DNA from 3 places in the Novilysobacter luteus genome. Region 3 is predicted to be linked to each of the others. Evidence: predicted binding sites of a transcription regulator. Region 3 holds the regulator's gene; each other region holds the start of a gene.
What was found. The regulator HrcA, encoded in region 3, represses chaperone genes, less so after heat shock. The targets are predictions, from matches to a motif close to TTNGCACTCNNNNNNNNNGAGTGCNAA.
Positions count from the first base shown of each region.

Region 1: rpoH (RNA polymerase sigma factor RpoH) is a predicted target of HrcA. The motif match lies at 981-1,007, and genes of this name have one in related genera.
Region 2: groES (co-chaperone GroES) is a predicted target of HrcA. The motif match lies at 641-667, and genes of this name have one in related genera.

Region 1 is NZ_OU015430.1:361,574-363,837, forward strand. It holds gene KOD61_RS01635 (polysaccharide deacetylase family protein) at 1-66, shown strand, start outside; gene rpoH (RNA polymerase sigma factor RpoH) at 80-970, opposite strand; gene ung (uracil-DNA glycosylase) at 1,155-1,847, opposite strand; gene KOD61_RS01650 (response regulator) at 1,880-2,264, opposite strand, start outside.
Region 2 is NZ_OU015430.1:550,123-552,386, forward strand. It holds gene KOD61_RS02600 (helix-turn-helix transcriptional regulator) at 1-200, opposite strand, end outside; gene groES (co-chaperone GroES) at 717-1,004, shown strand; gene groL (chaperonin GroEL) at 1,065-2,264, shown strand, end outside.
Region 3 is NZ_OU015430.1:1,531,272-1,533,535, forward strand. It holds gene grpE (nucleotide exchange factor GrpE) at 1-321, opposite strand, end outside; gene hrcA (heat-inducible transcriptional repressor HrcA) at 396-1,502, opposite strand; gene recN (DNA repair protein RecN) at 1,628-2,264, shown strand, end outside.

The DNA of each region.
Region 1 (2,264 bases), 1.2 Mb from region 3:
CAGTGGCTCGAAAAAACGCGGGAAGCGGAAATGGAAACGGCCCGGTTTCCCGGGCCGCCACCGTGAGACGCGTTGACGGTCAGGCCGCGAACAGCGCGCGCATCTTCTTCAGCGCGTTGGCCTCGATCTGACGGATCCGCTCGGCGCTGACACCGTACTCGTCGGCCAGCTCCTGCAGCGTCACCTTGTTCTCGTTGCCCAGCCAGCGGCGGGCGACGATGTCGCGCGAACGCTCGTCGAGCTTGGCCAGCCCTTCGTGCAGCAGCGACAGTTGGCTGTCTTCCTCGTCCTCGCGCTCGTACATCTGCGAGGGGTCCTCGGCGTCGGCACGCAGGTACGCGGCCGGCGACGGCGGGGCGCGGTCATCGTCCTCGTCGGCCGGGGCGTCGAAGCCGATGTCGCGGCCGGACAGGCGCGACTCCATCTCCAGCACCTCGCGCTTGGAGACGTTGAGATCGGCGGCCACGGCGGTGACCTCGGCATCGTTCATCCAGCCCAGGCGCTTCTTGCTCTTGCGCAGGTTGAAGAACAGCTTGCGCTGGGCCTTTGTCGTGGCGACCTTGACGATGCGCCAGTTCTTCAGGATGAACTCGTGCATCTCGGCGCGGATCCAGTGCACCGCGAAGCTGACCAGGCGCACGCCCTGTTCGGGGTCGAATCGCTTGACCGCCTTCATCAGGCCGATGTTGCCTTCCTGGATCAGATCGCCCAGCGGCAGGCCGTACCCGTTGTATCCGCGGGCCACGTGGACCACGAAACGCAGGTGGGAATGGACCAGCTCGCGGGCGGCGTCGAGGTCCTCGTCATCGCGGAAGCGGCGGGCCAGGTGCTGCTCGTCCTCGGCGCTCAGCACCGGGATCTTGTGGACCGCACCGATGTAGGCATCGAGCGAGCCGAGCGGGGTCAGCGCGTTGAGCGCGGGCACCGGCAGGCTGTTGGAAACCAGGGCGTTGGCAGTGATTTCGGTCATGGGGAGGATGTTAGCAGTCGGCAAGGGTGAGTGCTAAGGCCGGAATCGGGGCTTTATCGTCCCATTCACGGAACAATCGAACGGATGCGAGCAGTAAGACTGCCGATCCGATCGTAAGTTCCGGGTCAACGCGCCGTGCATGCGGCCATCGCGGCCAACAACTCGCCAGCCGATGCCAGGAGCCTCATTCCGGTGACGGCAGCGACCAGTCGATCGGCGTACCGCCGCGCCGGGCCAGGTACTGGTTGGCCGCCGAAAAGTGGCCGCAGCCGATGAAGCCGCGGTGGGCCGACAGCGGCGACGGGTGGGGAGCCTTCAGCACCCGGTGGCGGCCGCGGTCGATCACGGCGCCCTTTTTCTGCGCGTAACTGCCCCAGAGCATGAACACCAGGCCTTCGCGCTCGCGGTTGAGGGTGTCGACCACGTGGTCGGTGAAGCCCTCCCAGCCCTTGCCGGCATGCGCCCCGGCTTGGCCGGCCTCGACCGTCAGCACCGCATTGAGCAGCAGGACGCCCTGCCGCGCCCACGGCAGCAGGCAGCCATGGGATGGCCGGGCGATGCCCAGGTCCCGCTCGAGCTCCTTGTAGACATTGAGCAGCGACGGCGGCACGGGAACCTCGGGGCGCACCGAAAAGCACAGCCCGTGGGCCTGGCCGGGGCCGTGGTAGGGGTCCTGGCCCAGGATCACCACCCGGGTGGCATCGAACGGGGTCGCTTCGAACGCGGCGAAGATGTCCGGTCCCGGCGGGAAGATCCGCGCACCCTGCGCCTGGCGCTGACGCAGGAAGGCCGACAACGCCTGCATATCGTCACGCTGCAGGTAATCGCCGACGCGGGCTTTCCAGGATGGCTCGAGCCTGATGCGGTCTTCGGTCATCGCGGTGGCGACGCGTACGGCGACAGGTCCGGCTAGGCCAGCTTGGCCAGCCGCAGCTGGAACAGTGTCTTGGTCACCAGCAGGCGCTCCTCGATCGGCTTGAGCACGAGGTCGTTGGCGCCGGCGCGCAGCAGCGCGCTCTGGTTCTCGGGGTTGGCGTCGCCGGTCATCACCAGCACCGGCAGGCGCCGCTTGCCGTAGCCGAAGTCGCCGCGTACGCGCTCGAGCAGGTCGTGGCCGTCGAGCTCGCCCTTGAGGTAGACGTCGGTCAGCACGAGGTCGGCGCCCGGGTCGTCGGCCCCGCGGTGCGTCTCCAGGTACTCGAGCGCTTCCTCCACGCCGACGAAATGCAGCACCTGCAGTTGCTGGCGCTCCAGCATCCGCTTGGTTGCCAGCGCCACTACGCGGCTGTCCTCG
Region 2 (2,264 bases), 980 kb from region 3:
CCGCGCCCGGTGGCCAGCCACTCGAACTGGACGCCGGTGACCAGCGCGATCTCGCGCAGGTGCGCGGCGCTGGGCGACTTGCCGGGGTTGCCCTCCCAATGGCTGACCGCGCTTCGCTGGACGCCGACCGCGGCGGCGAGTGCGGCCTGCGACAGACCGCCGTGGCGGCGGGCGAGACGGATGCGAAGCGCGGGTGTCATTGGCGTGGCTACTCGGAGTAACGGAGCGCCCGAAATTAACATGAAGCTGCGCGCTATCGGTAGCAATATCACCGATGAACGCCGAAACCAGTGATTGCTTCGAGCCACGTCACGACTTTGTGCCACCGATGGAGACGGTTCGCCGTATGGAAAACAGTGGTCAAGGTGACTGGATTGGACCAATATCGCCCCTGGTCGACAGGACGTCGACCTGACATGGGGGTCCAGGTCAGGGGAGAGGCGCGGGACGCGCCGAGCTCGGAAAGCCAATCCCGAAACCGGAAGGACGCGTCTCCACCAGGGGGCGCGTCCTTTTTTTGCGCGTGTCCTCCGGTGCATGCCCGGCATCGGCGCCCGTTCCGACGCAGCCCCTTGAAAGCCTGCCGGCGCCCCCCATCTCCAGCGCAGTCCCGGCTTGCCGGGCACGGCCGCTCCCGGACTTGGCACTCAAGCGGGGCGACTGCTAAATTTCGCGTTCTTTCCCCACCCTTTCAACCACTTACGAGGTTGTAGCTCATGAACATCAAGCCGTTGTTCGACCGCGTGGTCATCAAGCGCATGGAAGAAGAAAAGATGTCCGCCGGCGGCATCGTCATTCCGGATTCGGCCACCGAGAAGCCGATCAAGGGCGAGGTCATCGCGGTCGGCGAGGGCAAGGCCCTGGACAACGGCAGCGTGCGCGCGCCGAAGGTCAAGGCTGGCGACAAGGTCCTGTTCGGCAAGTACTCCGGCACCGAGGTCAAGCTCGACGGCACCGACTATCTGGTGGTGAAGGAAGACGACATCTTCGCGATCCTCGGCTGATCGCGGCGCGCTTCAGTTCCCCATTTCCCTTTTTTTGAACTTCTTTTGAGGTAATCCGCAATGGCTGCCAAGGAAATCCGTTTCGGCGAAGACGCGCGCTCCAAGATGCTGCGCGGCGTCAACACGCTCGCCAATGCCGTCAAGGCCACCCTGGGCCCGAAGGGCCGCAACGTCGTGCTCGACAAGAGCTTCGGCGCGCCGACGATCACCAAGGACGGCGTGTCCGTCGCCAAGGAGATCGAGCTGGCCGACAAGTTCGAGAACATGGGCGCGCAGATGGTCAAGGAAGTCGCTTCCCGGACCTCCGACAACGCCGGTGACGGCACCACCACCGCGACCGTGCTGGCCCAGGCGCTGATCCGCGAGGGCATGAAGGCGGTCGCCGCCGGCATGAACCCGATGGACCTCAAGCGCGGCATCGACAAGGCCGTGACCGGCGCCGTCGCCGAGCTGAAGAACATCTCCAAGCCGTCGTCGACGAGCAAGGAAATCGCCCAGGTCGGCGCGATCTCGGCCAACTCCGACACCCAGATCGGCGACCTCATCGCGCAGGCGATGGACAAGGTCGGCAAGGAAGGCGTGATCACCGTCGAGGACGGTTCGGGCCTGGAGAACGAGCTGGACGTGGTCGAGGGCATGCAGTTCGACCGCGGCTACCTGTCGCCGTACTTCATCAACAACCAGCAGTCGATGCAGGCCGAGCTGGACGACCCGTTCATCCTGCTCTACGACAAGAAGATCTCCAACGTGCGTGACCTGCTGCCCGTCCTCGAGGGCGTGGCCAAGGCCGGCAAGCCGCTGCTGATCGTCGCCGAGGACGTCGAGGGCGAGGCCCTGGCCACCCTGGTGGTCAACACCATCCGCGGGATCGTCAAGGTCTGCGCCGTCAAGGCCCCGGGCTTCGGCGACCGTCGCAAGGCGATGCTGGAAGACATGGCCGTGCTGACCGGCGGCACCGTGATCTCCGAGGAAGTCGGCCTGCAGCTCGAGAAGGCGACCATCAACGACCTCGGCCGCGCGAAGAAGGTGCAGGTCTCCAAGGAGAACACCACCATCATCGACGGCGCCGGCGACACCGGCTCGATCGAGGCCCGCATCAAGCAGATCAAGGCGCAGATCGAGGAGACCTCCTCCGACTACGACCGCGAGAAGCTGCAGGAGCGCGTGGCCAAGCTGGCCGGCGGCGTGGCGGTGATCAAGGTCGGTGCCTCGACCGAGATCGAGATGAAGGAGAAGAAGGCGCGCGTCGAGGACGCACTG
Region 3 (2,264 bases):
CTTCAGCAATTGCCGGAGCGTCAGCTCCATCCCCTCGCGCAGCGGTCCGTTGTCGCCGCCGGCCGCGCCCAGGCCCGCTTCCAGGCTGTCGATGACCGGTAGCAGGTCGGCCAGCAGGCGCTCGTTGGCGAACTTGCGGGCGGTGTCGCGTTCGCGCTCGAGCCGCTTGCGCTGGTTCTCCAGGTCGGCGCGGTCGCGCAGGGTGTCCTCGCGCACCTGGGCCAGTTCGGCCTGTAACGCCTCCAGCTCGGCGGCAAGGGGGGAGATCTCGTTATCGGCGGCGGCCTGCTCGGCGGCTTCCTTCATCGGTTCGGTGGTCATGCGTGGCCCTGTTCTGGCGCGCGGCGGCGCGATTTCCTTGACAGAGCCGAGCAATGGGGCCGGCGGGCGGCAATTCAAGCGTCGCCCGGCCGTCCCACGTCACGCGCGAAGGCGCCCCCAAGGGCGTCCGCCGCGGCCTCCACCACGGGTATCACACGCTCGTAGGCCATCCGGGTCGGACCGATGACGCCCAGCACGCCCAGCACCTGGCCACCGGCGGCGTAGGGGGCGGTCACCAGCGACATGCCCTCCAGCGGCGCCAGGCCGGTCTCCTCGCCGATGAAGATCCGCACGCCGGGCGCGTGGACGGTCCGCTCGAGCAACTGGAGGATCTCGCGCTTGCGGGCGAAGGCTTCGAACAGTTCACGAAGGCGGTCCAGGTCGGACAGGTCCTGCAGGCCCATCAACCGGGTCTGCCCCGCCAGCACCATGTCGTCGCTGTCAGGCGCAAGCACGTGCTCGGCCAGTTCTATCGAGCGGGCCAGCAGCGATTCCATCTCGCTGCGGGCCGAACGCAACTCGTGCAGCAGGATGGTGCGTATCTCGCTTACCGGGCGCCCGGCGAAATGGTGGTTGAGGTAGTTGGCAACCCGCTCCAGCTCGCCCGGGGCGTAGCTTGTCCTGGTCTGGATGATCCGGTTCTGCACCTCGTTGTCGGCGAACACCACGATCGCGAGCACGCGCTGGCTGTCGACCTGCACGAACTCCACGCGCCGGAACGCGAACTGCTCGCGCTTGGGCACGCTGACAACGCCGACGAAGCGGGTCATCGCCGACAGCAGCTCCGACGCGCTGCCCAGCAATGCCTGGGTCCCGGTGCCCGACGGCAGCTCGCCGCGCAGCCGCGCCAGCTCGCTGTCGGGCAGCGGCCGCACCTGCAGCAGCGAGTCGACGAACAGCCGGTACCCCTGGGCGGTCGGCACCCGGCCGGCGGAGGTATGCGGCGCACTCAGGAGACCGACCTCCTCGAGGTCGGACAGGATGTTGCGAATCGTCGCTGCACTTACGTCCAGCCCTGCGTGCCGGGCCAGGGTCTGCGAGCCGACCGGCTCGCCACTGCGGATGTAGCGCGCGATCAGCGTGCGAAGCAGATGGCGGGCGCGCGGGTCGAGCGTGTGCGGGTCCGGCGCGTGCGTGTCGGGGCTGGAATCGGGGCGGGTGGCATCGCGACGGCGGCTCATGGCCCGGGTATAAGGCGGCGGCCGTGCTCGCGCAAGCCGCAGCTCATCCGGTGAGACCGGACCGTGCTTGCATCCGCGTCCGCCCCCTGCCCTCCAACCCCACGCCGCCTTAAACTCGCCGCCACATGCTTACCCATCTCAGCCTCAAGCATTTCGCCGTTGTCGAGGAAGCCGAACTCACCTTCGGGCCGGGCCTGACCGTGATCTCGGGTGAAACCGGCGCGGGCAAGTCGTTGCTGGTCGACGCGCTGGGCCTGCTGTCCGGCCTGCGCGCCGACAGCGGCGTGGTCCGGCACGGGGCCGAGCGTGCCGAAGTCGTCGGTGGGTTCGCGCTCGACGACGTGCCCGCCGCTCGCGACTGGCTGCAGGCCGCCGAACTGGACGACGCTGATGGCACGGCCTGCCTGCTCCGCCGCGTGGTGCGGGCCGACGGCGGTTCACGCGCCTGGATCAACGGGCGCCCGGTCACGATCGGGCAGCTGGCCGAACTGGCCGCGCTGCTGGTCGAGATCCACGGGCAGCACGAGCACCAGGCGCTGATGGCCCGTGGCAGCCAGCTGGCGCTGCTGGATGCCTTTGGAAGGACAGACGCCGAACGCGCCGCCGTGGCCGCGGCCGCCACGCACTGGAGCACCCTGCTCGGCGAGCGCGAACGGCTTAACCAGCAGGGCGACGTGTCGGACCGGATCGAATGGCTCGAGCACCAGCATGCCGAGCTGGAGCGCGAAACCCTTGAGCCCGGGTCGATTGCCGAGCTGCAGG